2 regions of the Caballeronia sp. SL1002 genome follow, and region 2 is predicted to be linked to the other one. Evidence: riboswitches for the same ligand, from Rfam matches in the RefSeq annotation. Region 2 holds a riboswitch; the other holds the start of a gene.

Region 1 (15,404 bases), on a different contig from region 2:
TGTTGTATTTATTCCGTCGATGACAATTGTTAACGGTTCGCGCTGTTTTCGAGATGTCCGACGTGCTATTCGGGGCTCGAAGCGGATAGAAAACTCATTGATGGAAGCAAAGGTTCCAGGGCAGGACAGGCCGGCAACCCGCGTGCGATCCTTTCACGTTCAATGGTGATCGGAAGCAGCGGTTACGTCGTAATGGGAGACGTGATTTCGCTGACTAGTTAGCGCGACGTGCCGAAGAAACGATTTAATCCCTCGCTATCGACGATAGTGCTGGCCCTAATAACACGTTGGAGGTCGGGGCTGCGATTCGCGCACGTGAACGCGCACCGATACTGCCTCGTTCACACCATTGACGTTTGCTTTCCAACTCAGCGGAAAAAACAGCCGCACGCGACGCCACTTCAAACGCCTCACACACCCGAAGTTCCCTTCATCGCGCTTACGCACACGCTGCATCCAAGCCCGTCACACAAGCCGCTTCGTAATAAATCGCCACTGCGCCTCGGTCACCGGCGTGATCGAAAGGCGATTGCCTTTGGCTAACACCTGCATGTCCGCGAGTTCGGCGTGCTCGCGCAACGTAGCGAGCGACACGAGCGGCGTCTTCTTCAAGAACTTCACATCGACGAGCAGCCAGCGCGGCGTTTCCTGCGTCGACTTCGGATCGAAGTAAGGACTCTTCTTATCGAATTGCGTGGCATCCGGATACGCGGAGGAGGACACCTCGGCGAGGCCCGCGATTCCCGGCTGCGGACAACTCGAGTGATAGAACAGAACGCCGTCGCCGGGTTGCATGATGTCGCGCATGAAGTTGCGCGCCTGATAGTTGCGCACGCCGGTCCATGGCAACGTTTTGCCGGGCGCGTTCGCGAGATGGTCGATGCTTGCTTCGTCCGGTTCGGACTTCATCAGCCAGTAGCGCATGAGCGGAGATGAATGAGAAGGCGCGTCAGGGAACGGTAGCGTTCAACGCAAGCGCGCTTCACGCGAAACGCGTGGAGCAACACAACGTGAAGCCAAACGCCGAGCCCCAAGAAAAAACGGCATCGGAAAAATTCCGACGCCGTGGCTTGAGCTGAAAATTCAGCTTGAAAAATAAGGTCCCCGCCTCAGCCGCTAGGCCGGCATCCTGAACCTGGGTTCAAGATTGGTCGCAGTTGGCAGCACTTCGGGTACATCAGACAGAGTGACGCGCGCGCCCGTGCTACAAATTTCCGCAACCGTGCACATAGGCATTGGTTCAAGGAATATATGACCTTGGCGAACCAGGCAGGGAGTACTAACTCTACACCAATCATCGGGGAGATGCAGCAACGTATTGGCTTTTTCTTCGTGCGTTTTTCGTGACGCCGCAACAGGTATTTTCCCGCGCGCTCGATCACTATTTTTTGCACGTTGCCCGCACGGGCTGCGCCGGTTGGCGCAAGCTTTTACTGCGCTTCGTATTGTGAAATGACAGCGCCGAGCTGCTCGTTCATGGAGTGCATGGTGCGTCGAATTTCTTCGGCGGGGAACGATTCGCCGTGACGAACGCTGTTCTGAAGCTTAAGCAATTCCGACGCCAGCGAGAGCGCCGCCATCACGGCGATGCGGTCGGTGCCGCGCACGTTGCTCGCATTGCGCACCTTCGACATTTCCGCGTCCACGCGCGCCACCGCTTCGCGCAGCGCGTCTTCCGTTTCCGGCGAACACGCGAGCCGGTATTGCTGCCCGAGAATCGCAACTTCGATCTGTTTGGTGGTCATGCTTTTTCTCCGTGGCTGTGCGCTTCATCGTTCGCGACGCCGTTCATGCCGGCCGCGTGCGCAAGACCGGTCGACGTATCGGACGTAGCGGACGCATCGGGTGGGAGAAGATCGAGTTGATTGTCCGGCTCCGGCGCGGCTTTCGCGCGCGGCAGCTTTTCCAGGATTGCGTTGAGGCGCACTTGCGCGTCGTCGATTTTCGCCGACAGCGTGTCGCGCTCCGCTTGCAGCGTGTCGCGTTCCTCGCGCACTTGAGCCAACTCGGTCTGTGCGTTCGCGAAGTCGGCGCGCAAGTGTTCGAGTTGTTCTTCGAGCGCGTGGCGCGCCTGATGATGGCGTTCGCTGATCTTGATCAGCCGGCCGATGTTCTGTGAAAGTGATTCGAGTTCGTTGAGCATGTGCTGCGTCCTCTAAAGACCTGGCATTTTAGCGCGGTTCAATCCAGCAGCCGATAAATGTCTCGTTTCGAGACGTAACAGCATGCGAACGTGCAGGCAAAGCATCGCTAACGACGCAACGGATGTTCGTCATTCATGTGCGGAAAGCCCTATTTTTCAGGCACGAAATGTGAAAGCGACCGACCGTCGAACGCGTGCCGCTTTCTTGACGCTTCGTGCCGCCGCTCCTAAACTCCCGGCACTTTGGTGCTCGCGCTCGCGGTCTACGCTCGCGCAGTCAAACGGGAAACAGGGAGCGAAGTCCGCCCGGACGAGCCAACCTGTGCTGCCCCCGCAACGGTAAGCGACCGCAACGCAAGTTGCAAGCCGGTCCAGGGCGTATCGAGTCGGTCCGCGTGTGTGCGATGAGTGCGCAAACAGCATGCAAGCAGCATGCAAACCTTTGCGCGCTTTTTTCATACCGAATAATGCTGACGACGATGCGCCAAAACGCCACTGCGCAAATTTCGCGTGGGAAGGCGGACCGGCATGTCGTGAGCCCGGATACCGGCCAAAGAGGAGAGCGCCGCGTGCAAAAACGCGGCGCTCGACGCATGCACTCGCGGGGCGCGGGTGGCACATGCTCCCAACCGGACCTTTTCGACCGATGCTTTCACCCTTTGCCCGCGCGGCGATGCTGCTATGCGGCAGCCTGCCGTGCGCTGCGTTCGCGCAGACCACCGACCACGATCCCACGCCCACGCTCGCACCCGTCGTCGTGACCGCGACGCGCACGCCTGAGCCACTCGCGAGTTCGCTCGCGCAGACCACGCTGTTCGACCCGCAGGATATCGCCGATACCAACGCGACCGACGTCGCCGGCCTGCTCGCGCTCGGCGCGGGCGTGCAGGTGTCGCGCAATGGCGGGCCGGGCGCGTCGTCGAGCATTTTCGTGCGCGGCGCTTCGTCGGCGCAATCGCTCGTGCTGATCGACGGCGTGCGCGTGGAGTCGGCGGGGCTGGGCGCGGCGCAGTTATCGCAACTGATGCTCGACGAGATCGACCATGTGGAAGTGGTGAACGGGAATGTGTCGGCGTTGTATGGATCGAGCGCGGTCGGCGGGGTTGTGCAGATATTTACCAAGACGGGCGAGGATCATCCGCCGCGCTTCAACTTCGAAACCGAGTACGGCAGTTATCACACGCAGCGCCAGCAACTCGGCGTGTCCGGCGCGCTTGACCAGGACGGCCGCACCACGTTCAGCGTCACCGCATCGCGTGGCAAGACGGACGGTTTTTCGTCCATTGATCCCGCCATTTCGCCGAACGCGAATCCCAACGCGAACGGCTATCTGAACGAGAGCGTGAGCGCGACGCTGCGCCATACGTTCACGGCGAACTGGGACGCGGGCGCGCGCTTTTTCCAGTCGAACGGCATCAATAGTTTCGACGATGCCTACGGCCTTCCGACCGACCTCAACGAGTCGCATAACCGCGTGCGTTCGGCGTCGGTGTTCGCGAACGGCAAGCTGACCGATCGCTGGACTGCGCACTTCACGATCGCGCAGGGTCAGGATCGCTCGAATATCGAGCAGAACGGCGTGTACACGAGCAAGTTCAACTCGGAGACGCGCCAGTACACCTGGCAAAACGATTTCCTGCTCACGCGCGATCACAAACTGCTGTTCGGCTACGAGCATCTCGACGAGACCCTCGACTCGAACGAATTCGACGCGCCCGCGCGCCACGTCAACTCGGTGTTCGCGGGCTATGTCGGGCGGATCGGCGGGAATCAGTTCCAGGCGAACGTGCGGCGTGACCAGTACTCCGATTTCGGCGGCGCGAACAGCTACTATCTCGGCTACGGCTACAACTTCGATGCGCACTGGAAGGTGAGCGCGAGCTATTCCGCTGCGTTCCGCGCGCCGAGTTTCGACGATCTGTACTATCCGTTCAGCGGCAATCCGTCCATTCAGCCGGAGCGCAGCCATTCGGTCGAGGCGGCGCTCCAGTACGCGGCGAGCGGGATCGGCGTGATCCGGGTGACGGCGTTCGAGACGCGCTATTCGAACCTGATCGATTACGTGGCCGACGGCGCGGGGTTTTACATCGCGCAGAACGTCGGGCGCGCGAAAGTGCAGGGCGTCGAAGCCTCGTGGGCGGGGCAACTCGCGCGCACGGACTTGCGCGCGTCGTTCACGTTCCAGAATCCGGTCGATGAAACGAACGGCCAGGATCTCACGCGCCGCGCCCGACGTTTCGCGACGCTCTCGGCGCACCGCTCGTTCGGCGGCTGGCGCGTGGGCGGCGAGTGGATCACGAGCGGCGCGCGCAGCGATTACGATTCGACGCTCGCCGGCTACGGCGTCGTGAATCTCTCGGCGCGCTACAGCATCACGAAGGCGTGGTACGTCGATGCGCGCATCGACAACCTGTTCAACAAGGACTATGAACTCGCGTATTCCTACAACACGCCACGACGCGGCGCGTATCTCACGCTCGGCTGGCAGCAGCAATGATCGCCGGGACGCGCTGACATGAGCGCCGCGCGCGGGATGATCCGCGGCATGTCGGCGAGCCGCGCCATGGCGATCTGGTCGACGCTGGCGGGCGCTGCGGTGCTCGTGTTCGTGGCGTCGCTCGCGTGCGGCAGCGTCGCCGTGCCGCCGTGGCGCGCGGTCGCGGCGTTGCTGCACGCGGGCGCGCCGTCCGGAATCGCCGATGAAATCGTGCTTGGACTGCGTCTGCCGCGCGCGCTCGGCGGCTTCGCGTCGGGCGCGCTGCTCGCGCTTGCCGGCGCGTTGCTGCAAGTCTTGCTGCGCAATCCGCTCGCTGAACCCTACGTGCTCGGTGTGTCGGGCGGCGCGGCGGCGTTCGCGCTCGCGGCCATGCTCGCTGCGCTGCCGTGGTGGAGCGTCGAGGCCGCCGCATTCGCGGGCGCGTTCTTGTCCATCGTGCTCGTGCTCGGTCTTGCGCGCCGCGAGTTGTGGCGCGGCGATCCGCAGGATGCATCGCCGCGATTGTTGCTCACGGGCGCGGTGATCGCGGCGGGCTGGGGCGCGCTCATCACGCTGATGCTCGCCGTCGCGCCCGAGAACCGGCTGCGCGGCATGGTGTTCTGGCTGACCGGCGACCTGAACGGCGTCGCGACACCGTGGACGGCGGCGTTCGCGCTCGCCGCCGCGCTCGTCGCCGTCGTGCCCGTCGCGCCGCAACTCAACGTGCTGCTGCGGGGCGACGCCGCCGCGCAAGCGCTTGGCGTGCCGGTCGCGCGCTTGCGTCTGCGCGTGTATCTCGTGGCGTCGCTCGCGGCCGCGGCGGCCGTGACGACGGCGGGTACGATCGGCTTTGTCGGGCTGGTCGTGCCGCATGTGTTGCGGCTCGCCTGTGGCAACGATCAGCGCATGCTCCTGCCCGCGTGCGCGCTCGGCGGCGGCGTCGCGGTGATGGGCGCGGATTTGATCGCGCGCACGGTGATTGCGCCAGCGCAGTTGCCGGTGGGCGTGATCACCGCGCTGGTCGGCGTGCCGGTGTTCCTGTGGATGCTGCTGCGGCGCACGTCATGACGCTCTCCGTTCAAAACCTCCAGTTGCGCGCCGGAAGCCGGATGTTGATCGACGGCTTCAGCGGCCGGTTCGAACCCGGCGAAATGTGGTGCGTGGCCGGGCCGAACGGCGCGGGAAAGACCACGCTGATCGGCGCGCTGGCTGGACTCGCCGCGCCGGCGTCGGGGGCGATCCTGCTCGACGGACGGCCGCTCAACGCATGGCGCGCCGCCGATCTCGCCCGCCGCCGCGCGCTGATGCCGCAGACCGAGCACGACGCGTTCAGCGCGAGCGTGCTCGATATCGTGATGCTGAACCGCTTTCCTCACTTGAGCGGATGGGGCTGGGAAAGCGCGGCGGATCGCGCGGTCTCGCTCGCGGCGCTCGATACGCTCGGCCTTGCGCCATTCGCCTCGCGCGATGTCCGCACGTTGTCGGGCGGCGAGCGGCAACGCGTCGCACTCGCCGCGGCGCTCGCGCAGGACGCACCGCTGCTCTTTCTCGACGAACCGCTGTCGCATCTCGACCTGCATCATCAGATGGCGTGCCTCGACGCGCTCACACGCTGGCTGCAAGCCGAACCCGCCGCGCGCACGGTTGTGTTTTCCTGCCACGATCTCAATCTCGCGCGCCGTTTCGCGAGCCATGCGCTGCTGCTCGACGGCGCGGGCGAGGTGTCGGCGGGACGCGCGCGCGACGTGCTCAGCGCAGAACGCGCGAGCGCGGCCTTCGGCTATCCGCTGATCCTTATTCACGAGGGCGGCCACGAGGCGCTCGTGCCCGCCCTGCAACGTCCCAGTTTCTAACGGAATCCATCATGTCACTCGAACTCGCCGTGCCACGTCCTGAAGCGCTCGATCGCACGCTCGAAGCGCGTCTCGCTCATGTCATCGATACGAAGACCAAGCCGCTCGGCAGTCTCGGCCGGCTCGAAGGGCTCGCGCTTCAGCTCGGCCTGATCCAGCGCACGGAGACGCCGCGCGTCGAGCGTCCGACAATCATCGTGTTCGCCGCCGATCACGGTATTGCCGCTGAGGGCGTGAGTTCGTTTCCGCAGGAAGTGACCGTGCAGATGGTCGCGAACTTCGTCGGCGGGGGCGCGGCGATCAACGCGTTGTCGCGCGCGGCGGGCATGACGCTCGAAGTCGTGGATGCCGGTGTCGCGAGCGCGCTGCCCGCATCCGACGGCCTGATCGACCTGGCGATCCGGCGCGGCGGCACGCGCAACTTCGCGCACGAACCCGCGATGACGCGCGACGAAGCGCTCGCGGCGATCGCGCGCGGCGCGGCGCGCGTGCGGCATCACGCGGCGCTCGGCACGACGGTGATCGGCTTCGGCGAAATGGGGATCGCCAATACGTCGGCGGCCGCGTGCCTGATGAGCCGGCTGTGCGATCTGCCGATCGACGTGTGCGTCGGGCGCGGCACGGGGTTGTCGAATGAAGGCGTGGACCGCAAGCGCGCCGTCCTCGCGAAGGCGCTCGAACTTCACCCGGCAAGCACGGACCCGCTCGACACGCTTGCGACCTTCGGCGGCTTCGAAATCGCGATGATGACCGGCGCGTTCCTCGCGGCCGCCGAGGCGCGGCTGACGATTCTGGTCGATGGTTTCATCGCGACGTCGGCGCTGCTCGTCGCGCACGCGATGTCGCCCGCCGTGCTCGACTATTGCGTGTTCGCGCACGCGTCGGACGAAGCGGGGCATCGGCGGATGCTCGATTTTTTCGGCGCGAAACCGCTGCTCGAACTGGATCTGCGTCTTGGCGAAGGAACAGGCGCGGCGCTCGCGCTGCCCTTGTTGCGCGCGGCGGCGGCGTTCCTCTGCGAGATGGCGAGCTTCGAGTCGGCGGGCGTCGCGACCAAGAGCGACAAGAGCGACACGAGCGGCAAAGGCGGCTGACGCGATGTCGCGCGCGCTCGACGAACTCCGCTACTTTTTCACGGCGCTTGGCTATTTCACGCGCGTGCCGGTGCCGCGCTGGGTCGGCTTCGAGCGGCATTATCTGAACGCGGCGGCGCGTTATTTTCCGCTGGTCGGGCTGATGGTCGGCGGCGTCGGCGCGCTCGCGTATCTGGCGGCGCTGCGCGTATTTCCTGCGGGCGTCGCCGTGCTGCTCTCGATGGCCGCGACGCTGCTTCTGACCGGCGCGTTCCATGAAGACGGCTTGGCGGATAGCGTCGATGCGTTCGGCGGCGCGTACACCCGCGAGGATGCGCTGCGCATCATGCACGATTCGCGCATCGGCGCGTTCGGCGCGATTGCGCTCGTGGTGGCGCTCGCGCTGAAGTGGCAGACGCTGGCGTCGTTTGGCGCGCGCGATGCGAGCCGCGTCGCGTGGCTGATGATCGCGGCGCACGCGGCGAGCCGCACTGTCGCGATCAGCTTCCTCGTCACGCTCGATTACGTGCGCGCCGAGGGCAAGGCGAAGCCGGTGGCGCAACGCATGAGCGGCGCGGCTTTCGGGCTGGCTGCCGTCGTCGGATTGCCGTGGCTCTTCTGGCCCGACTGGCGGCTCGGCAGTGTGATGCTGGCGGCGCTCGCGGCGTTGCGCTTCATGCTCGGCCGCTATTTCGTGCGGCGGATCGGCGGCTATACCGGCGATTGCCTCGGCTTCGCGCAGCAAATTTTCGAGCTTGCCATCTACCTGATCGGACTTGGATGGATCTCATCCTGATTCGCCATCCGGCAGTCGCGATCGACGCCGGCGTGTGCTACGGACAAACCGACGTGCCGCTCGCGGGCGATGCGGCGGCGTCGGCGCGCTTGCTCGAAGGTCGCATGAAGGCGCTCGACGTGCCGCCGTGCGAGGGCGCATGGTTCACGAGTCCGCTGCAACGATGCGCACGGCTGGCGGCATCGCTCGGGGCGATGCGGACGGACGCGCGTCTGAAGGAACTCGATTTCGGCGCGTGGGAAGGCCGCGCGTGGGACGGCATCGAGCGGGCGCTGCTCGACGAATGGGCCGCCGATGTCGAGCATGGCCGTCCGCACGGCGGCGAGAGTCTCGCGCAGTTCACCGCGCGCGTGATCCAATGGTTCGATGAAACAAGTTCAGCGGGGGCGACGCCCGTTCACTGCGTCACGCATGCCGGCGTGATTCGCGTGCTCACGGCGCACCTTTTGCAGCAGCCGAGCGCGAACGTGCTGCAATGGCCGCTCGATTTCGGCGCGATCGTCTGGTTGCGGCGCGTGCGCGATACGTGGCTGCTGGTGCGCTGGAACGCGTGATTAGTGCGGGCGGCGCGCGCGGGCTTGATCGAGATCGGCGCACAGTTGCGCCGCGCCTTCGGCAAGTCGTGGCGTAGGACGGTTGATCAGATCGCCGTCGATACCGAACAGATTCTTGCGCGCGACCGCCGTCACGGAAGGCCAGCGCTGCCAGCGGTCGAGCGCGGGCAACGGCCGGTCCGGCGCGGTCGCGCCCGGCGTCGCCGTGACGATGGCTTCCGGATTCGCCGCGAGCACGGCTTCCGTCGAGACTGTCGGGACGAGCGGCGTGAGGCCCGCGAATACGTTGCGCCCGCCGCACAGTGTGATGACGTCGCTCACGATGTGCGCGCCGCTCAGGGTCATCAGCGGATCGTCCCAGACCTGATAGAACACGGCGACCGGCGACTTGGCCGCATAGCGCGTGCGCAGTTGCGCGATGTCGTGGCGGAATGCATCGGCGGCGCGCGACGCCGTGGCGGACGTGCCGAGCAGCGTGCCGAGTTTATCGAGCGTGGCGGGGATATCGTCGAGGCGATGCGGTTCGCTGAAAAAGAGCGGCACGTTCAGTTCGCGCAGACGGTCGAGCTGGCGCGTCGCATTGCCATGCCGCCACACGACGATCAAATCCGGCTTCAGCGCGACGATCCGTTCGAGGTCGAGCGCCTTGTTATCGCCGACACGCGGGATATTTTTCGCTTCCGGCGGATAGTCGCTGTAGCTCACCGCGCCGACGACCCGCGCGCCGCCGCCCGCCGCGAACAGCATCTCGGTCACGTGCGGCGCGAGGCTCACCACGCGCGCGGCGGGTGCGTTCAGCGTGACCGACGCGCCGGTGTCGTCGGTGACGGTGAGCGCGGCGTGCGCGTGCATCGCCACGAACAGCCCGCAGAACGCGACGTGCCGGAGATTCATGCGAGCGCCTCGTCGAGCGCGCGCGACAGCCGCGCCCATTCGCCTTCGCCGCCCGGCAAACCGATCCGCAAACTGGGCGTTCCGTCACCGCGATCGAACAGCCGGGTCCACACGCCGCGTTTCGCGAGCGCGTCCTGCAAAGCGGCGGCGCGCGGCGTTTCGAACCACGCGAAAAGCGGCGTGCCGCGCACGTCGAATCCATGTCGCGCGATCAGCGCCGCGAGGCGCGCGCCGTCATTCGCGAGCCGCGCGCGCGTCGCGTCCTGCCACGCGTGGTCGGCGAACGCGGCCAGCACCGCGTGGCGCGCGGGACCGCCGACTGTCCACGCGCCGAGCATGTCGCGCAACGCATCGCAGACGCGCGGGCTCGCGAGCACGAATCCCGCGCGAATCCCGGCCAGCCCGAAGAACTTGCCGACCGAGCGCAACACCACGAGTCCTTCCACGCCGGTGAATGCCGATAACGACGCAAACGGATCGGCATCGGCGAACGCTTCATCGACGATCAACGTACCGCCGCGCGCGCTCAGTTGCGCGTGCCACGAAAGCAGCGTGTCGCGCGACAGACGCTCGGCGGTCGGATTATTCGGATTAGCGACGATCACGTAATCCACCTCGTCCGGCAGCGCGGCCGCCGTCACGTCGAGCGTGGTCACCCGATGACCGGCGCGCTCGAATGCGGGCGCGTATTCCGCGTAGGTGAGCGGCGCGACAGCGGCGACGGTGGCAACACCCCGCGCCAGCAGCCACGGCAGCGCGCGGATCGCCGCCTGACTGCCCGCTACCGGCAGCGCGGCGGGCGCGCCGTAGTAGCGCGCGGCGGTATCGGCGAGACCGTCGTCTTCTTCCGGCAGACGCCGCCACGCATCGGGCGGCACCGGCGGCACCGGATAGCCGCACGGATTGATGCCGGTCGAAAGATCGAGCCAGTCTTCGAGCGCGATGCCGTAACGGCGCGCCGCTTCGCGCAGGTTGCCGCCGTGTCGGATCGGGGTCGAAGGCAAGTCAAAGTCAGCCATGAAAACCCACGCTCAGGAAAGCCACGATCAGATAGATGGCGACCCACAGCCACACGGTGCGCTCCACGAGCCGCAGCGCCGATACCACGTGATGCGGCGCGGCCGCCATGCCCGCGCCGAGCGTCGGCCGGCTTTCGAGCGCGCCGTGATAAACCGCCGCGCCGCCGATCAGCACATTCAGGCTCCCCGCGCCCGACGCCATGACCGGCCCGGCGTTCGGGCTGTCCCACGACTTGGCCTGCGTGCGCCAGCAGTGCAACGCCATGCGCGTATCGCCGAGCAGCGCGTAGCTCGCCGCCGTGAGGCGCGCGGGAACGTAGTTGAGCACGTCGTCGAAACGGGCGGCGGCCCAGCCGAATCGCAGATACCGCGTCGTGCGATAACCCCACATCGCGTCGAGCGTATTGGCGAGGCGGAACCCGAGCGCGCCCGGTCCGCCCGCGATGGCGAACCAGAACAGCGCGCCGAAGATCGCATCGTTGCCGTTCTCAAGCGTCGATTCGACCGCCGCGCGGGACAGCGCGCCTTCGTCGGCGTTCGCGGTTTCGCGCGACACGATGCGCGCGGTCAGCCGGCGCGCCTCCGGCAGATCGCCGCTGCCGAGCGCGCGGGCGATCGGCACGATGTGATCGCGCAGGCTCTTCGCGCCGAGCGCGAACCAGAGCAGCACGACATGCACGATGCACGCGAGCGAAAACGGCAGCACGGCGACGAGCGCCCAGGCGAATACGACCGGCGGCACGACCGCCAGCAGCCACGCGAGAATCCCGGCGGGCCGTGCGCGAAAGCCCGTGTTCAGACGCGCTTCGAGGCGCGCCGCGTAGTCGCCGAACGCGGTGAGCGGATGCCGTCCGCGCGGTTCGCCGAACAGCCGGTCGACGATTACACCGGCCACCGCGAGCATCGCCATTGCGTAGAAAGAGAGCAGCAGCATGGGCCGGTCAGCCTTTGAGCGCGAGCGGCAGGCCCGCGACCATCATCGTCGCGCGGCGGCTGGCGGCGGCGACGCGCTGGTTGAGCCGCCCGAGTTCATCGACGTAATGGCGCGTGACCGACCCGAGCGGCACGACGCCCAGCCCGATTTCATTGCTCACCACGATGATCTTGCCGGGCGTCTTTTCGAGCGCCGCGTCGAAATCGCTCAGGCATTTGGCGGGCGGGCGCGGCGGCGGAAGTTGATCGGCGGGACAAAGCAGATTCGCGAGCCAGAGCGTCAAACAGTCGATCAACACACAGTGCTGCTCGCGCGCCGCGCGGGCGAGTGCGCCCGCGAGATCCACCGGCGCCTCGACGAGCGTCCACTGCGCGGGCCGCCGCGCGCGATGATGCGCGATACGTTCGGCGAATTCGGCGTCGTCGGGCGGCGTCGCGGCGGTCGCGATGTACGTGACGGGCAGGCCGCTCGCGGCGGCCAGATTTTCGGCATAGAGACTCTTGCCGGAACGCGCGCCGCCGAGGACGAAGGTGATGTCGGGTGAGGTCATCGCGGTATTGTAGCGGCGCGTCTGGTTCCATCCAGGTATCAATATATGGCCGGTGCGCCAGCAATATATGGCCGGTGCGCTTGCTATATGCACCTGCGCGCCTGCGACGCTGCAAAAACCTCGGTAGCATCCAGCCAGTTCGCTTCGTTCACACTGACCAAGAATCCCATGCACTTTGCACCGCGCGGCACGCTGATGATCCAGGGCACGACCTCCGACGCCGGCAAAAGCACGCTAGTGGCCGGACTCGCGCGGCTCGCGCGTCGCGGCGGCGTGCGCGTCGCGCCGTTCAAGCCGCAGAACATGGCGCTCAACAGCGCGGTCACGGTCGATGGCGGCGAGATCGGCCGCGCGCAGGCCTTGCAGGCGATCGCGGCGGGCGTGCCGGCGCAGATCGACTTCAATCCCGTGCTGCTCAAGCCGACCAGCGATCGCGGCGCGCAGGTCATCATCCACGGTCACGCGCACGCCAATCTCGACGCGCGGGCGTATCACGCCTACAAAAGCGTCGCGATGGAGGCCGTGCTTGAGTCGTATGCGCGGCTTCAGGCGAATTTCGACGCGATCATCGTGGAGGGCGCGGGCAGTCCGGCCGAAGTGAACCTGCGCGACCGCGATATCGCCAATATGGGTTTCGCGGAACGGGTCGATTGCCCGGTCGTGCTGGTGGCCGATATCGACCGGGGCGGCGTGTTCGCGCACCTGACCGGCACGCTCGCGTGCCTCTCGGCGAGCGAGCGCGCGCGGGTGCGCGGGTTCGTCATCAACCGGTTTCGCGGCGATCTCGGCCTGTTGCAGCCCGGCCTCGACTGGCTGGAAGCGCAAACGGGCAAGCCGGTGCTCGGCGTCGTGCCGTATCTGCATGGCTTGACGCTCGATGCCGAAGACATGTTGCCCGGCGAGAAGCGCGCGGGCGCGGCGGATGGCGCGACGAACGTGCTGCGCGTGGTCGTGCCGGCGCTGCCGCGTATCAGCAATCACACCGATTTCGACGCGCTGCGGGCGCACGCTCAGGTGGATTTCCAGTACGTGAAGGCGGGCAGTGCGCCGCCGCCGGCGGATTTGATCGTGTTGCCGGGGTCGAAAAACGTGCAGCGCGATCTCGCGTGGCTGCGCGAACATGGCTGGGATCGCGCGATCGAGCGGCATCTGCGCTATGGCGGAAAGGTGCTCGGGATTTGCGGCGGCATGCAGATGCTGGGTAGAACGATCGACGATCCCGACGGTCTGGAAGGCGCGGCGGGCTGTGTCGAAGGTCTCGGTCTGCTCGATCTCGATACCACGCTGACGCCGCACAAGCTGCTCGCTAACGTGTCCGGGCGGCTCGTCATGGACGGCGCGCCGGTGCGCGGTTACGAAATCCACATGGGACGCACGACGGGCGCGGCGCTCGACCATCCGGCGCTCCACCTCGACGACGGCCGTCCGGACGGCGCGGTTTCCGCCGATGGGCAGATCGCCGCGACGTACCTGCACGGCATCTTCGATACACCCGAAGCGCTCGCGGCGCTGCTCGCGTGGGCGGGTCTGGCAGACGCCGAACCGCTCGATTACCCAGCGCTGCGCGAAGCCTCGCTCGACCGGCTGGCCGACACGCTTGCCGCGTCGCTCGATCTGAACGCGATCGCCGCCGCGTTCGCGTGAACGGTCGAGTCGCGTCAGTAGAGGATGATTTGCGTGCAGCGGAAGAGCGCGACGAGCTTGCAGTCCGCGTTCGTGACCGTCGCGTCCCAGACTTGCGTGGTGCGTCCGAGGTGCACGGCGCTTGCCTTCGCGACGATTTTCCCCTCGCGCGCCGTGCCGACGTGGTTGCTTTTCAACTCGACGGTCGTGAAGTTTTTCGCGCCTTCGGGAAGGTGCGCGATGCACGCGTAGCCGCAGCAGGTGTCCGCGAGACCGACGACGCTTGCCGCGTGCAGGAAGCCGTTCGGCGCGAGAAGTTGCTCGCGGATTGGCAATTCGCCGACCAGAATGCCGCTTTCGAGCGACACCAGTTCGACCCCGAGCAGCTCGGGCAGACGGCCGCGCTGGCGTTGGCGCAGGAAATCGAGGGTGACATCGGGACGCAGGGTGGACATGGCGTAAAGATCCTTAGGCTGATCGGGGATATTCCGGCCGGGCCGGTTTTGCCGATATTATCAAGGGCGCGAACGTTCGGACGGGCCGGCGAGCGCATCAGCCCAAGGTAGCGGCAAACCAATTCATCGGGAAACTACATGACGGTCATCGTGGTGGCGAATCCGAAAGGCGGTGTCGGCAAGAGCACGCTTTCGACCAATCTCGCCGGATATTTTGCGTCGAACGGCGAATGGGTCGCGCTCGCCGATCTCGACAAGCAGCAGTCGTCGCGTGCGTGGCTCGACCTGCGTCCGGACACGTTGCCGAAAATCGAAAGCTGGCAGATCGACGTCGATGCGCCCGGAAAGCCGCCGAAAGGACTGGAAAAAGCCGTGGTCGATACCCCGGCGGGCGTGCACGGCAACCGGCTCGCCTTGGCGCTGGGACTCGCCGACAAGGTGATCGTGCCGCTCCAGCCTTCCATGTTCGATATTCTTGCCACGCAGGAGTTTTTGCAGCGGCTGGCGAAGGAGAAGGCTGTGCGGAAGGGGACGATCGAGATTGGCGTGGTGGGGATGCGGGTGGACGCCCGGACGCGTTCGGCTGAACAGTTGCATCGGTTTGTCGAAGGGTTGGACCTGCCGGTGCTCGGGTTTTTGCGCGATACGCAGAATTATGTGCAGCTTGCGGCGCACGGGCTCACGCTTTGGGATATTGCTAAGAGCCGCGCTGAGAAGGATTTGGAGCAGTGGGAGCCGATTTTGGCTTGGGCCGAGGGGGGGGTAGCCGGCTGATCGCGGCTTGGGTGGGGTTTGCTTTTGTTTGCCTGCGCTTTCTGGGAACTTGCTTTCGTGTAGGTTTATTAGCACGCCGCTATGCGCGGCGGCAGTCACTTTCTTTGGCTAGCTGCAAAGAAAGTAACCAAAGAAAGCAGCACGGAATTCGGCGCCGTGGGGGCGACTTCAGGGTGGGTTACACCGTCTGATGTTCGGGCGGTTTCTGGGAACTTGCTTTCGTGTAGGTCTATTAGCACGCCGCTATGCGCGGCGGCAGT
Region 2 (15,404 bases):
TCGCCGTGTTCCCGCCGCCGCCGGTGCTCGGGCTGGGTACGCTCGGCGGCTTCAAGCTGCAACTGGAAGATCGCGGCGCGCTCGGTTACGCGGCGCTCAACGATGCAACGCAGGCGTTCATCAAGCGTGCTTCGCAGACGCCGGAACTCGGGCCGACGTTCTCCAGCTATCAGATCAACGTGCCGCAACTCAACGTCGATCTGGATCGCGTGAAGGCGAAGCAGCTCGGTGTGTCGGTGACCGACGTGTTCAACACGATGCAGGTGTATCTCGGTTCGCTGTACGTGAACGACTTCAACCGTTTCGGCCGCGTGTATCAGGTGCGTGTGCAAGCGGATGCACCGTTCCGCGCCAGTGCCGACGATATCGGTTTGCTGAAAACGCGTAACGCCGATGGCGAGATGGTGCCGTTGTCGTCGCTCGTGAAGGTGTCGCCGACGTACGGCCCGGAAATGGTCGTGCGCTACAACGGCTACACCGCCGCCGATATCAACGGTGGCCCGGCGCCGGGTTATTCGTCGGGACAGGCGCAGGCGGCGGTCGAACGGATCGCGGCTGAAACGCTGCCGCGCGGCATCAAGTTCGAATGGACCGACCTCACGTATCAGCAGATTCTCGCGGGCAACGCCGCGTTGTGGGTGTTCCCGATCAGCGTGCTGCTCGTGTTCCTCGTGCTCGCCGCGCTGTACGAAAGCCTGACCTTGCCGCTCGCCGTCATCATGATCGTGCCGATGAGCATCTTGTCCGCGCTGCTGGGCGTCTGGCTCACCGACGGCGACAACAACATCTTCACGCAGATTGGCTTGATGGTGCTGGTGGGACTGTCCGCGAAGAACGCGATCCTGATCGTGGAGTTCGCGCGCGAACTGGAGATGCAGGGACGGTCGATCGTCGAAGCGGCCATCGAGGCGAGCCGTCTGCGGCTGCGTCCGATTCTGATGACGTCGATCGCTTTCATCATGGGCGTGGTGCCGCTCGTGCTGTCGTCGGGCGCGGGATCGGAAATGCGCCATGCAATGGGGATCGCCGTTTTCTTCGGCATGCTCGGCGTGACGCTGTTCGGACTGATGCTGACGCCGGTGTTCTACGTGCTGCTGCGCAAACTCGCGGGCGGCGAACATCTCGTCGACAAGCACGGCCACAACCCGCACATGCGCGGCGTGAATGCTTCGGGGCAAGCGTGAGAGACAACATCATGAATACGACTTTATCGAAACGCTGGCTGGGCTTGTCGGGCCTTCTCGCCTCGATGCTGGTGGTCGCGGGCTGCTCGCTCGCGCCGACCTACGACAAACCCGACGTCGCCGCGCCGGCCGCGTTCAAGGAAACGCCGGTGGAAACCACGTCGAGCCTCTCGCCTGCTGAAGCGGGCACGTGGAAGACGGCGCAGCCTTCGGAAGCGGTGATGCGCGGCGAATGGTGGACCGTCTTCGACGACCCCGCGCTGAACGATCTCGAACGCCAGGCGCTCGACGCGAATCAGAACCTCAAGGCGGCGGTCGCGCGCGTGAAGGAATCGCGAGCGATCAACCAGACGGCGCGCGCCGGGCTGTTCCCGACCCTCGACGCCGGTTTTGGCCCGACGCGCGAACGCCAGTCCGCCGTCTCGCAGAACTTGCCGAACACCGCGAACGTTCCGGTGCAGACCATCTGGCGCGCACAGGCAAGCGCGTCGTATGAAGTGGATCTGTTCGGACGCGTATCGGATTCGGTCAAGGCCGCGAACGCCGATACCGAGCAAAGCGAAGCGCTCTTGCGCTCGGTGCAACTCGCGTTGCAGGCGGACGTCGCGCAGAACTACTTTACGCTGCGCGAACTGGATGCCGAATTCGAGGTGTACGACCGCACGGTGACTTTGCGTCAGGACGCGCTGAAACTGCTGCAACGCCGCTTCGACGAAGGCGAGATCAGCGAACTCGACGTCGCCCGCGCGAAGTCGGAACTCGCGACCGCCCGATCCGACGCGATGACCGTGCAGCGTCTGCGCGCCTCGTCCGAGCACAGTCTCGCCGTGTTGCTCGGCCGCGCGCCCGCGCAGTTCACGATGGCCGCGAATCCGCTGAAGCCGGTTGAAATTCGCGTTCCGCCGGGCCTGCCTTCGTCGTTGCTGGAACGGCGTCCGGATATCGCGGCGGCCGAACGCACGATGGCGGCGGCAAACTCGCGGATCGGCGTGGCGAAGGCGGCGTTTTTCCCGTCGCTGACGCTGACCGGCGCGGGCGGGTTCGAATCGGCGACGCTCGCGGACCTGTTCCAGTGGTCGAGCCGCGCGTTCCTGCTCGGTCCGCTGGTCGGTACGGCGCTCACCGTACCGCTCTTCGATGGCGGCCGCCGCAAGGGCAATCTGGCGAACGCACGGGCCATCTACGAAGAGGATGTCGCGAATTATCGGCAGCAGGTGCTGGTCGCGTTCCAGGAAGTGGAGGACAACCTCTCGGATCTGCGCATTCTGGAGGGGCAGACCGGCACGCAGGCTGATGCCGTCAGTGCGTCGACCCGCGCCGCACAGTTGTCGCGCCGGCAGTACACCGAGGGCGCGGTGACTTACCTCGATGTGATCGACGCCGAGCGGACCGTACTGCAATCGCAGCGCGTCGCGGTGCAACTGGCGGGCACGCAGGCGGTATCGACGGTGAACCTGATCCGCGCGCTGGGCGGCGGCTGGGGCGACTTGCCGCCTGCCGCCGATGCGCCGCCGAGCATCGCGCAACGCTAGTTTTTAAGGGGTTTTGACGTTTAGTGAAATACGCAGCGGCCGGCGGCATTGTTCGTGTTCAGGAACATATGTCTTCGGCCGCAGCGTCTTTTTCCGGAGGCTCCGGGTCCGTAGAATTTCATCATGGACGAAGGAGCACGCAATGAAAGCCTTGATCGAAAGACAACTGTATCAACCCGCCGTGGTGCTTCCGCTGCTGTTGCTGATGCGCCTGATGGTGACGCTCGATTTCAACCTCGCGCAGGTCATGCTCGTGATGATCGCGAAGGGTTCGCAGCACGCGTACCGGCTTATCTTCACGCGCCGCGCAGCGGACGTGGCGCGCTCGCAGGTTTGCAAGCACGTCTGCACGCACTGCTGAACGCAGCTCAGTATATTTCCGGCACGATCATGTTGCCCGGCACCGGCTGCCGCAGATAATCGTCGTTGTAGACGCGCGCCGGCAGATCGATCGCGGGATGTTCGATCTCGTGATACGGCACCTGACCCAGTAAATGATGGATACAGTTGAGCCGCGCGCGCTTCTTGTCCACCGCCTGAACCACCCACCACGGCGCCTCGGGAATGTGCGAGCGCTGCAGCATGACTTCCTTCGCCTGCGTGTACGCTTCCCAGCGGCGGCGGCTTTCCAGATCCATCGGGCTTAGCTTCCACTGCTTCAGCGGATCTTCGATACGCGCCTGAAAGCGGACTTCCTGTTCGTCGTCGGTGATCGAGAACCAGTACTTGATGATCTGCACGCCGCTGCGCACCAGCATTTTTTCGAACTCCGGCACCGAGCGGAAAAATTCCTCGTACTCGTCGTCCGTGCAGAAATTCATTACGCGCTCGACGCCCGCGCGGTTGTACCAGCTCCGGTCGAACAGCACGATCTCGCCGCCCGCCGGCAATTGGGATACGTAGCGCTGGAAATACCACTGCGTACGCTCGCGATTGTTCGGCGCGGGTAGAGCAGCGACGCGGCAGACACGAGGATTGAGCCGCTGCGTGATCCGCTTGATCGCGCCGCCTTTGCCGGCAGCATCGCGTCCTTCGAAGATCACCACCAGCCGATGCCCCGTATGCACCACCCAGTCCTGCAATTTGACGAGTTCGCCCTGAAGGCGGAAAAGCTCGCGGAAATAGACTTTACGCTGAGCGCGATCCTCGTCCGTCAGGGTCGATTCGCCGCCGAGCAGATGATCGTCGATCTCCATTTCGAGTTCTTCGTCGTAGCTGTCGATGAGATCGGCTTCGAAACGGCGCTGCTTGTCCTGCGAAATCATAGGAAGCTCCATTGATGTGGCTGCGGCTCGCACCGGGGCCTTTTTGGCCAAGGCGGTCCGGCATGCGGCTGTGCGTTTTCGTTGGCTGCGGGCGGCCGGTGCGTGACCGCCGATTGTTGCGGATAATGATTTCAGGCGTGTGACGGTCGCCTTCTTTTACACCGCATTGTAATTTCCCGCAGCGTCGTCCGGCAAAACTGCATTCTCTCCAGCGGCGCGCGCGAACCCGGATTCGTCTGCCTTTGACGCGGGCGCAGCGTTATGTGAGAAGCGGGAGAATGCGATTGCGCGCGAGTGAAATACGGCCGCGTCGCCACGCTGCATTTTTTTCTCTGACGAATTAACGACGTCGACATAGCAGCCTGGAATAATCCTTGCTGTTTGTCAGGCACGAGTCTTTTTCAGGCAGAGCCATGAACAGTCGATACTTACCCCATCGCGCGCACTACGGCGCGACTTTCGCAGCTCCGGATGCTTCTATGAATCAGTCTGGCAACGCCGCGCCGCCCGCGGGTTACTTTATTTCGGTGCTCGAACTCGCGACCGGTGAGAAGCTCGGCAACGACGAGCGTCTGCGGGCGGTGGCGATGCTGGAGTCCGAATTCGCGTCCGGCAAGCCGCGCACGCTGAAGGAAGCCGTGCGGATTTGCGCTAACGCGATCGATTCGTCGACGCTTCAGCGGATGGCGCGCGGCGCGAAGCCGTAGCCCTTGCACGCGGCCCTTGCACTCGGCGATCCTCACGCCGCTGTGCGATGGAGAATCCGCCAGCGCTGGCCGGATCGGCGGATGGTGAGCGTCGAAAGCGGCTCGAAATCCATCGCATAGACGGAATCGAGCGGCGCGTTCAGCGCGCGCGCCAGTGCTACTTTCAGCACGATCGCGTGCGTGACGATTATGGTTGCCTGCGGTTTATCTGCCGCGAGAGCCGTCAGCTCGCGCCACACTCTCTCGCCGAGCATTTCCAGACTTTCGCCGCCATGCGCCGCGCTTTGCGGGTCGCTGAGCCACGCGGCGAGCCCCTCAGGATCTTCATCATGCACGTCACGGACGGAGCGCCCGCGCCATCGGCCGTGATCGAGGTCGCCGAATGCATCGTTCACTTCCGGCGCCGCCGATAGCCACGCGGCTGTATCGCGTGCTGCGCGCGCCGGGCTTGTTAGCACGCGTGTTGCGTTGATCGACCGGCGGATCGCGTCCGGTTCGGCAACTGGCTCGATGGGGTCGTCGGCGGTCGGAAACAAGCCCGTCTTCATCGCGCGAGTCGTGGCGTGGCATAGCAAAACGAATTCGACTGTCATGGCTTAAAAGCGTTTCCTTTACTTTGCCCGGCATCATAAAATGGCAGGCTGCAGCGTGCGGAAGCCGGTGGAAACCCGGCACGGTCGCGCCACTGTGAGCCGGCGCCATGCGCCGAGCAAGTCAGACCCCCGCTGCAATCCTTCGTTCGTTCGTCTATCGGGACGCGCATTCCCTGGAGAGTGACATGACTTCACCCGCATTTTCGGCCCATTCCGGCGCATCCGGCGCGCCCTCATACGATGCACCCGTACCCATTCCGGTGCGTGAAGTGCTGCCGTGGGCTGTCTTTATCGGCCTGATTTTGCTTATCGCCATTTATTTTGTCGGCGCGGAACAGGGCGCTACTGCGATTTTCTCCGGTATGTACGTGCATGAGTTCCTGCACGACGGCCGCCATCTGCTGGGTTTTCCCTGCCACTGATTGACCTGCGCGGCATGGTCGCGTCACTCGCCATGCAAAAGGCGGCGCTTCGTGCGCCGCCTTTTTTATTCCACCGCTTGCGTCTTTCGTCCTAACAGTTCATCGAGCAGGCTCAGGCGGGCGGGATCGTCGAGCGTCTTCCACGCCTTGATCTCCGCGCGGCTGCGAAAGCAACCTTCGCATAAACCGGTATCGACATGCAGGCGACACACGTTCGTGCAGGGCGAACCGACCGGTTGCTGTTCCTTCGCGCGCCAGATCGTGAATTCGAGTTCGAGCGGCGCAGCCGGCACGCCTTTCGATGCAATCGTGCTCATAGCGGCTCGCCTTTGAAAAGCGCGGCGGCAGCGGGGTAATTCGAAGGCCAGTACGTGTGCATGTAAGTCGCGGAAATCGAACCGTGCCGATAGAGCGCTTCACCCGCCGCGCCGGTCGTGGCGTGCGCGGCGGTGAGGTGCGGTGTCATCGGCGTGGTCATAAATGAGTAATGAAACGTGTGTCCGGTGCAAGCGCCGCGCGATGTATCGAGGCGTTGCATCGCGAGGCGCGAGAGTTTCTTTTGCATGACGGCGCGGCCGGGAAGAAGGGCGAGCATGGGCCACGCTTCGCCGTCGATATCCGTCAGCGATTCGAGCAGATACAGCATGCCGCCGCATTCTGCCACGACCGCGCCGCTACGCGCCACGTGCGCGGCTATCGATGCGTGCGTTCGCGTGGCCGCGCCGAGTGTCGCGGCGTGCAGTTCCGGATAACCACCCGGCAGGTAGAGCGCGTCGGCGTCGGCGGGAACGGGTTCGTTTGCGAGCGGCGAGAACGGCGTGACGCGCGCGCCCATCGCCACGAGCGCATCGATATTGGCCGGATAGACAAAGGAGAACGCGGCATCGCGCGCCATCGCGATATGCACACCGTCGAGCAGGCGCGGCGGCGTGGGCAATGCGCATTCATCGAAATGCACCGGCGGCGGCAGATCGCACAACGTGGTCGCGGCGAGCGCATCGGCGGCGCGGTCGAGCCGCGCGTCGAGATCGGCCACTTCGCTCGCCTGCGTGAGACCGAGATGACGGTCCGGCAACGCGAGGGCCTCCTCGCTCGATAGAAAGCCGCAATAGCGCAAGTCGGCCGGAATGGTTTCGGCGAGCATCTGCGCATGCCGCGCCGACGCCACGCGGTTCGCGAGCACGCCATGAAACGGCAGGCCCGCGCGGTAATTCGCAAGGCCGAACGCGATTGCGCCGAAGGTCTGCGCCATGCCGTGCGCGCCGATCACGGCAAGCACCGGCACGCCGAATGTCGAAGCCAGATCCGCGCTGCTCGGCGTGCCGTCGAAGAGGCCCATCACGCCTTCGATCAGGATGAGGTCAGCCTCGCGTGCCGCGTCCGCGAGCATCGCGCGGCATGCGGCCTCGCCGACCATCGAAAGATGCAGCGAATAAACGGGCGAACCGGATGCACGTTCTAGGATCATCGGATCGAGAAAATCCGGACCTGTTTTAAAAACGCGCACGCGCCGGCCGAGCCGCGCGTGATGCCGCGCGATGCCGGCCGTCACCGTGGTCTTGCCCTGATGCGAGGCCGGGGCGCTGATGAAGAGGGCGGGGCAGGCGGGCATCGGCTCAGAACTCGACGCCGCGCTGCGCCTTCACGCCCTGCTCGCGATACGGATGCTTGACGAGCCGCATCTCGGTCACGAGATCGGCCGCTTCGATCAACCCATCCGGCGCATGACGACCCGTCACGACGACGTGCAGTCCAACCGGACGCGCGTTGAACACAGCGAGCACTTCATCGAGCGGCAGGTATTCGTATTTCAGCACGGCGCACAGTTCGTCGAGCACGACCATTTGATATTCGCCGCTTTCGATCATCCGGCGCGCCGCGTCCCAGCCCTTGCGCGCGGTCGCGATATCGGCGTCGCGATCCTGCGTGTTCCAGGTGTAGCCATCGCCCATCGTGATGAAATCGCAATTCGCGACCGCGCTCAGGAAATCGCGCTCGGACGTATGCAGCGCGCCCTTGATGAACTGCACGACGCCGAGCTTCATGCCGTGGCCGAGCACGCGCACGGCCATGCCGAACGCGGCGGTCGTCTTGCCCTTGCCGGTGCCGGTATTCACGATCAGCAAACCTTTCTCGCGATCGGCTGCGGCCTGCTTTTTCTCGTGGCCTTCCTTGCGACGCTGCGTCATGCGCAGATGGGATTCGGGATCGGTTTTCATGCACTTTTCTCGACAGAGGAAGACAGGTTTCGATCGGCGGCGACTGCAACGGTGACGTCGCCGATAATGGTTTTTTCGACGACGACGCGCCCTTCGCGCGACGCTAGCAGCGCGCACGGTTCGCACACGCCGCCGACGCCCGCGAGCGCGCGCACGCGCGCCGAATCCGTCGCGGCGGCCGCGTCGATTTGGGCAGCCGGAAACGACACGAGCGGCAAGCCGTGACGCGCGCAAAAATCGACGAGTCCGGGTTCGCGGGCTTTACGGTCGAGCGTCGCGACTGCGCGAACCTGCGCCAGCGCCGTGCCGTTCAAGACGGCCATGATGGCCGTATCGATTGCATCTGCGGACACACCGCGCCTGCATCCGATGCCGAGAACGAGCGGGACATCCCCGAATGATTCGCTCACGACGAAATGACCCCATGAAACAAGGCACATTCGCGGGCTGGCGAGCGTCGGGCGTGACGACGGATAGATGAATTCATGCGATACGAACGACTCGAAATTCGGCGCAGCCAATCCGTCCCTCGCGGAAAAGCGGCGATCGGCGAAACTCGCGGTAAGAAAAACGCGAGCGTTCGTCACACGCGCTGGCCGGTATCCGGGCTGGCGACCGCATTTTCGTTCGCCTTCCCGCGCGTTCGAAACGAGCAGTGGCGTTGAAGGAAATGTGCGGTTTTAGCGGGAAAACCGCAGGTCGCTGACCGTTGCGGGGACAGCACAGGCTGGCGATACGCGGTTAAGACCACCACGGCCGCTTCCTGTTTCCCGTTTAACTGCGCATGCTGAAACGCATGCGCGAGCACCAGACGCGCGGCAACGATATCACAGGCAAGAGTCGCGGCGAAGAGGCGGGAGCCGCGCGATTCTTGACGCTCCGGGGCGAGCGGCCTAGACTTGCTTGCAGTTTTGGTGCTCGCGCGTGGCGTCCGCTGCGCGCAGTTAAACGGGAAGCAGGACGCGCTCGCGGAAGTCCGACGAAACGCCAACCTGCGCTGCCCCCGCAACGGTAAGCGAAGGCCGCATCGTCACGATGCGGCAAAGCCGCCTTCAGTGTGTCGTCCGCGTTTCCGCGGGCCATGCATGTCTCCACTGCGCGATGTCGAACCTCGCGTGGGAAGGTGAAGCGGCGTTTTCGTCAGCCCGGATACCGGCCAGACAGACACGGATCGCCGTCGCGGGGAAGCGGCGCGATCCACGATTTCATCGAGCTGGGTTTGTCGTGCCTCATACCTGCATCCTGCAACCGTCGGGCGGCGGCACGCACATAAGACCCGCGAAACCCCACGGAGCAACGGATGCAAACGCGCAAAATCCCGGTCACGGTCGTCACCGGATTCCTCGGCAGCGGCAAAACCACGCTGATGCGGCACATTCTTTCGAACGCGAATGGTCTGCGCATTGCAGTGATCGTCAATGAGTTCGGCGAACTCGGGATCGACGGGGAAATCCTGAAGGGCTGCAATATCGGCTGCGAGGACGAAGCATCGACGGATCAGCCGAATCTCTATGAACTCGCTAACGGTTGCCTCTGCTGCACCGTGCAGGAAGAGTTCTATCCGGTGATGGAGCAACTTGTCGAGCGGCGCGGCCAGATCGATCATGTGCTGATCGAGACTTCGGGCCTCGCGTTGCCGAAGCCGCTCGTTCAGGCGTTCAACTGGCCGTCCATCAAGAACGCATTCACGGTGGACGCCGTCGTCACGGTGGTGGACGGCCCGGCCGCCGCGAGCGGTCAGTTCGCCGCGAACCCGCAAGCCGTGGACGCGCAACGTCGCGCCGATCCGAACCTCGACCACGAATCGCCGCTGCACGAATTGTTCGAAGACCAACTCGCGTCGGCGGATCTGGTGATTCTGAACAAGACCGATCTCATCGACGAAACCGCACAACGTGCCGTCGAAACGCTGATTCGCGGCGAGATTCCGGCGGAGGTGAAGATCGTGCGCGCCGAGCGCGGGCAGCTCGATCTGCATACGCTGCTCGGTCTCGACGCGGCATCCGAAGACACGATCCATCTGCGGCCGGATCACCACGGCTCGCTCGACGACCAAGGCCACGCGGATCATCATCACGACGACTTCGATTCGATCGTGGTCGAAGCTCGGGTCGAGTCGCGCGATGCGTTGATCGCTGCGCTGCAAACGCTCGTCGAGAATCACACGATTTATCGTGTGAAGGGTTTTGCCGCGCTGCCGGGCGCGCCGATGCGGCTCGTCGTGCAAGGCGTGGGACGCCGTTTCGATAGCTACTTCGATCGTCGGTGGGAAGCGGGCGAGGCGCAGAGCCGCTTTGTGCTGATCGGCGAAGACCTCGACCGCGCGAGTCTGCAACGTGCGTTCGATGCCGCGCTGCAAGCGACGCCCGCACAGGCCTGATTCATGCACCTTCTCCGCACGACGCCGGGTGGTTTCGTCGACGATGCCGCGGGCGTCATGCGCATCGAGCAGACGCCTGCGCCGATCGTCATCCTCAGTTCCGCCGATACGACGCTGTCGCTGCTCGCCAGCGTTTTCCCACGGCTGGATGCGGGTTTTCCTGAGGTGCGGCTCGCGAACCAGTCGTTCTTGCGGCAGCCGGCGTCGGTCGATTTCTATCTCGACGACGTGCTGCGTCACGCGCGCGTCGTGGTGGTCGATCATCTTGGCGGCGAAGCATACTGGCCGTATGGCATCGAGCGGATCGTCGCGCTCGCGAAGGCGCGCAAGCAAACGCTCGTGATGTTCTCCGGCGACTTGCAGGAAGACCCGAACCTGCTCGCAAAAAGCACCGCCGATCCCGCGCTGTGCCACGAACTCTGGCGCTATCTGCGCGAAGGCGGCGCGCAGAACGCGGAAGAATTTCTGCGCTGCATCGGCCACCGGATATTCGGTTACGGCCGCGAAGCTCGCGCGCCGGGCGCGTTGCCCGCTGTCGCGCTCTATCATCCGGCGCGCGATCTCGCGACCATCGCGGACTGGCGCGCGCGCTGGCGTCACGGCGCGCCCGTGGTGGCCGTCCTGTTCTATCGCGCGCATCTGCAATCGGGCAATACAGCGGTATTCGACGCGCTGATCGACGCGCTCGAAGCCGCTGGGATCAACCCGTTGCCGATCGCGATGTCGTCGCTGAAAGACGCGGTGAGCCGCGAGGTCGTGCAGCAGCTTTGCGAAGAGCTCGACGCGTCGCTCGTACTCAATACGACCGCGTTCGCCGCCGGGGTGATCGATGGACCCGAGCCGTTCGTGCTCGCGGGCGATGCGCCGGTGCTGCAAGTCATCCTGAGCGGCGGCAATCGCGACGACTGGCTGAAGGACAACCACGGACTCAATTCGCGCGACGTCGCGATGCATGTCGCGCTGCCCGAAGTGGACGGACGCATCATCACGCGCGCCATCAGTTTCAAGGGCCTCGCCTATCATTGCAAACACACGCAGGTGGACGTCGTGCGCTATCAGCCCGATATCGAACGCGTGCGCTTCGTCGCCGAGTTGTCCCTCCGATGGTGCCGCTTGCGCGCGCTCGACAACGGCGCAAAACGCATCGCGCTGATTCTCGCGAACTATCCGCTGAGCGAAGGGCGCATCGGCAATGGTGTCGGACTCGACACGCCTGCATCCGTCGTGAACATTCTCGCGATGCTTGGTATTGAAGGATATCGCGTGGGCGAGCCTCCCGCCGATGGCGATGCGCTGATGCGCGCGCTCACCTCGGGCGTGACCAACGATCCATCGGTGCGAGACTTGCGGCCCGCGCTGCAAAGTCTCGCACTCGACGACTACCTCGCGGCCTTCCATGCGCTGCCGCAAGGCGTGCAGCAGGCGCTGAACGCGCGCTGGGGACCGCCCGAAGCCGATCCAACTTTGCGGCGGGGCCGCTTCATGATCGCGGGCTGGCGCAGCGGCGAAGTATTCATCGGAATACAGCCGGCGCGCTCGCGTGAACGTGGCGACTATGCGAGCTATCACGATGCCGAACTGGTCCCGCCGCACGCGTATCTCGCGTTCTATTTCTGGCTGCGGCTGCGCTTCAATGCGGATGCCGTCGTGCATGTGGGCAAGCATGGCAATCTCGAATGGCTGCCGGGGAAAAGCGTCGCGCTGTCGGATGCGTGCTGGCCCGATCTGACGCTCGGGCCCATGCCGCATCTCTATCCGTTTATCGTCAACGATCCGGGCGAGGGCAGCCAGGCGAAGCGCCGCGCGCAGGCGGTCATCATCGACCATCTGATGCCGCCGCTCACGCGTGCCGAAAACTACGGGCCGCTGCAGGATCTTGAGCGGCAAGTGGACGAATACTACGAAGCGCTGATGGTCGATCCACGGCGCGCAACGCTTCTGCGCAAGACAATACTCGCCGGCATCGTCGAGCATCGTCTGCATGAGGAACTCGGCCTCGACGCGCCGCGCGATGCAAGCGGCGAAGACGCGTTGCTCACGCGCGCCGACGCGTATTTATGCGAACTGAAAGAGGCGCAGATTCGCGATGGCCTGCATACTTTCGGCACGTCGCCGCAAGGCGTCCAACGGCTCGATACGTTGCTCGCGCTCGGCCGTTTTCCTGTCGGCGATGCGCAAGGCGCGAACGCGAGCATCCTCACCGCATTGGCTCGCGATCTGCAACTCGGCGCTGCGTTCGATCCGCTCGATGCGGACTGGGCAGCGCCATGGACCGGACCGCGTCCCGCTGCGTTATTTGATGTGTCGGACGCGCCGTGGCGTCATCACGGCGACACCCGCGAACGGCTGGAATTGCTCGCCGCGCGCTTGCTTCGTGAGGACGCGGACGCGTCGCAATGGCCCGCCAGCACGCTCGTCCTGCGACGTCTGCGCGGCGATATTCTCGCGCGGCTCGACGCATGCGGCGAGCAGGAACTGACGCAGTTGCGGCGAGGACTCGAAGGTCGTTTCGTGCCGCCGGGGCCGAGCGGATCGCCGTCGCGTGGACGGCCCGACGTGTTGCCGACCGGCCGCAATTTCTACTCGGTCGATACGCGCGCGTTGCCGACGCAAGCGGCGTGGTCGATCGGGTTGAAGTCGGCGAACCTGCTGGTCGAGCGGCATCTTCAGGATCATGGCGACTATCCGCGCGCGGTGGGTTTATCGGTGTGGGGAACGGCCACGATGCGCACCGGCGGCGACGATATCGCGCAGGCGATGGCGCTGATCGGCGTGCGGCCGAAATGGGCGGCGGGCAGCCATCGCGTCACCGATTTCGAGATCCTGCCGGTCACGATCTTCAACCGTCCGCGTATCGACGTGACCTTGCGCGTGTCCGGATTTTTCCGTGACGCGTTCGCGAACCTGATGCATCTCTTCGACGCCGCCGTGCAAGCGGTCGCCGAACTCGACGACGAACCGGAGGACGTGAACCCGATCCGCGCGCGCATCCTTCGCGAGCGCGACGAACACATCGCGCGCGGACTCGATGCGAACGAAGCGCGTTTGCGCGCGGGCTGGCGCGTGTTCAGTACGCGGCCCGGCGCATACGGCGCGGGTTTGCAGGATCTTATCGACGCGAAGGCGTGGCAGAACGACGCCGATCTGTCGCTCGCGTATCAGCAAGCCGGCGGCTATGCGTACTCGCAGCAAGGCGACGGCGTGGCCGCGAGCGATGTGTTCGGCGCACGGCTCGCGAGTCTCGACGTGGTGCTTCAGAACCAGGACAACCGCGAGCACGATCTGCTCGATTCGAACGACTATCATCAGTTTCAGGGCGGCATGATGGCGGCGGTCCGGCATCTGTCGGGCGCGCAGCCGCAGGCGTATAACGCGGATCACAGCAACCCCGCCGCGCCGCGCATCCGCACGCTGAACGAAGAAATCTCGCGCGTGATCCGTTCGCGCGTGGTGAATCCGAAGTGGATCGACGGTGTGAAGCGGCATGGTTACAAGGGCGCGTCGGAACTGGCCGCAACGGTTGATTATCTGTTCGGCTACGACGCCACCGCGCGCGTCGTCTCGGACCATCAGTACGCGCTCGTGACCGATGCCTACGTGAACGACGACGCCACGCGCGCGTTCATGGAACGCCACAATCCGCACGCGCTGCATTCGATATGCGAGCGCTTGACCGAAGCGATGCAACGCGGTTTGTGGCAGAACCCGGGTGCGTATCGGGAGCAAGTCGAAGCGCATTTGTTGAACACCGAGCAGCAACTCGAAGGCACGCGAAATTGAACGATTCCAAGCTCACGCAGGTATTTCCCTTTACCGCGCTGATCGCGCAAGAGCCCTTGCGGCAGGCACTTTTGCTCGCAGCCGTCGATCCCGCGCTCGGCGGCGTGCTGGTGAGCGGTCCGCGCGGCACCGCGAAATCCACGAGTGCGCGCTCGCTTGCCGAACTGCTGCCCGAAGGCCGTTTCGTCACGCTGCCGCTCGGCGCGAGCGAGGAGCAACTGATCGGCACGCTCGATCTCGAAGCGGTGCTGCGCGACGGCGGCGTTCAGTTTTCGCCGGGCCTGATCGCGAAGGCGCATCAAGGCGTGCTGTATGTGGATGAAGTGAATCTGCTGCCGAATCCGCTCGTCGATTTACTGCTCGACGTCGCCGCGAGCGGCGTGAACACGATCGAACGCGATGGCATTTCGCATCGGCATGACGCGCGTTTCGTGTTGATCGGAACGATGAATCCGGAAGAGGGCGAATTGCGTCCGCAATTGCTTGATCGCTTCGGCCTTGCGGTGCATCTGGCGAACTGTTTCGATGCCGCCGTGCGCGAGCAGATCGTCCGCGCGCGGCTCGCGTTCGATCTCGATCCCGCCGCGTTTCGGGCGCGCCATGCGGTGGCGCAAGCGGAACTGTCCGCGCGCATTCGCGAAGCGCGCGCGGCATTGGGCAAGCTCGATTTCGACGCGACCGTGCATGCCCGCGTGAGCGAATTGTGCATCGCCGCGCAAGTCGACGGCTTGCGCGCGGACCTCGTGATGCTGCGCGCAGCGCGTGCGCTGGCCGCGTTCGATGCATCGGACGCGGTGCGCGTCGAGCATGTCGAGCGCGTGGCGGAGGCGGTACTGCTGCACAGGCGGCATGCGTCGGCAGACACGAGCGGCGCGGCTGCGGCGAGCGCGCCTTCATCGTCGCGAACGAACACGTCCGACACCGACTCAGGTTATCTGCCGCCCGAACCCGTCGGCACGGCGACGGTGAAGCAACTGAGGCCGCTTCCCTCAAAAAAATCCTGAGCCATCGCGAGCACGATGGTCCGGCTGAGACTCAACCCGGCCGCTCGCGATGGCTCGATCCTCACACGCGAGGCCGCACGAACGCGACGGCGGGTATCGCGAGCCGGTCGATAGACTGGCCCGGCACGTTGCGCGCCAAACGTCATGCCCGGCTTTCGACGGAACATCTCCGCTTCCGCGCGAGGCAGGGCGAGCGCGCCGTGCTGCATTGTTTCGTGCTCGATTGTTCCGGTTCGATGCTCGCGGGCGAGCGGCTCGCGTTTGCGAAGGGCCTGCTGGTCGCGTTATTCGATCGTGCGTATCGCGAGCGGGCAGACG

The links. A riboswitch is a leader RNA that binds a small molecule or an ion and turns the genes downstream of it on or off. The one in region 2 is predicted to bind cobalamin.
Region 1: another riboswitch for cobalamin. It lies ahead of AC3D25_RS04810 (TonB-dependent receptor domain-containing protein); the one in region 2 lies ahead of AC3D25_RS25935 (cobalamin biosynthesis protein).

What each region holds. Positions count from the first base shown of each region.
Region 1 covers NZ_JBYMUW010000002.1:416,875-432,278, forward strand. Annotated here, with positions in the region: gene AC3D25_RS04790 (EVE domain-containing protein) at 466-924, opposite strand; RNA gene ssrS (6S RNA) at 1,098-1,279, opposite strand; gene AC3D25_RS04800 (cell division protein ZapA) at 1,431-1,745, opposite strand; gene AC3D25_RS04805 (ATPase) at 1,742-2,143, opposite strand; cobalamin riboswitch at 2,371-2,712, shown strand; gene AC3D25_RS04810 (TonB-dependent receptor domain-containing protein) at 2,790-4,640, shown strand; gene AC3D25_RS04815 (FecCD family ABC transporter permease) at 4,659-5,687, shown strand; gene AC3D25_RS04820 (ABC transporter ATP-binding protein) at 5,684-6,472, shown strand; gene cobT (nicotinate-nucleotide--dimethylbenzimidazole phosphoribosyltransferase) at 6,484-7,566, shown strand; gene AC3D25_RS04830 (adenosylcobinamide-GDP ribazoletransferase) at 7,571-8,341, shown strand; gene cobC (alpha-ribazole phosphatase) at 8,326-8,895, shown strand; gene AC3D25_RS04840 (cobalamin-binding protein) at 8,896-9,828, opposite strand; gene cobD (threonine-phosphate decarboxylase CobD) at 9,786-10,808, opposite strand; gene cbiB (adenosylcobinamide-phosphate synthase CbiB) at 10,801-11,742, opposite strand; gene cobU (bifunctional adenosylcobinamide kinase/adenosylcobinamide-phosphate guanylyltransferase) at 11,750-12,292, opposite strand; gene AC3D25_RS04860 (cobyric acid synthase) at 12,461-13,936, shown strand; gene AC3D25_RS04865 (PaaI family thioesterase) at 13,951-14,370, opposite strand; gene AC3D25_RS04870 (ParA family protein) at 14,509-15,144, shown strand.
Region 2 covers NZ_JBYMUW010000005.1:306,769-322,172, forward strand. Annotated here, with positions in the region: gene AC3D25_RS25885 (efflux RND transporter permease subunit) at 1-1,184, shown strand, start outside; gene AC3D25_RS25890 (efflux transporter outer membrane subunit) at 1,196-2,716, shown strand; gene AC3D25_RS25895 (hypothetical protein) at 2,859-3,077, shown strand; gene ppk2 (polyphosphate kinase 2) at 3,085-3,981, opposite strand; gene AC3D25_RS25905 (hypothetical protein) at 4,461-4,688, shown strand; gene AC3D25_RS25910 (histidine phosphatase family protein) at 4,721-5,281, opposite strand; gene AC3D25_RS25915 (CbtB domain-containing protein) at 5,467-5,703, shown strand; gene AC3D25_RS25920 (DUF1289 domain-containing protein) at 5,769-6,020, opposite strand; gene AC3D25_RS25925 (cobyrinic acid a,c-diamide synthase CobB) at 6,017-7,315, opposite strand; gene cobO (cob(I)yrinic acid a,c-diamide adenosyltransferase) at 7,320-7,922, opposite strand; gene AC3D25_RS25935 (cobalamin biosynthesis protein) at 7,919-8,362, opposite strand; cobalamin riboswitch at 8,501-8,749, opposite strand; cobalamin riboswitch at 8,818-9,097, shown strand; gene cobW (cobalamin biosynthesis protein CobW) at 9,223-10,302, shown strand; gene cobN (cobaltochelatase subunit CobN) at 10,306-14,082, shown strand; gene AC3D25_RS25950 (magnesium chelatase ATPase subunit I) at 14,079-15,086, shown strand; gene AC3D25_RS25955 (vWA domain-containing protein) at 15,215-15,404, shown strand, end outside.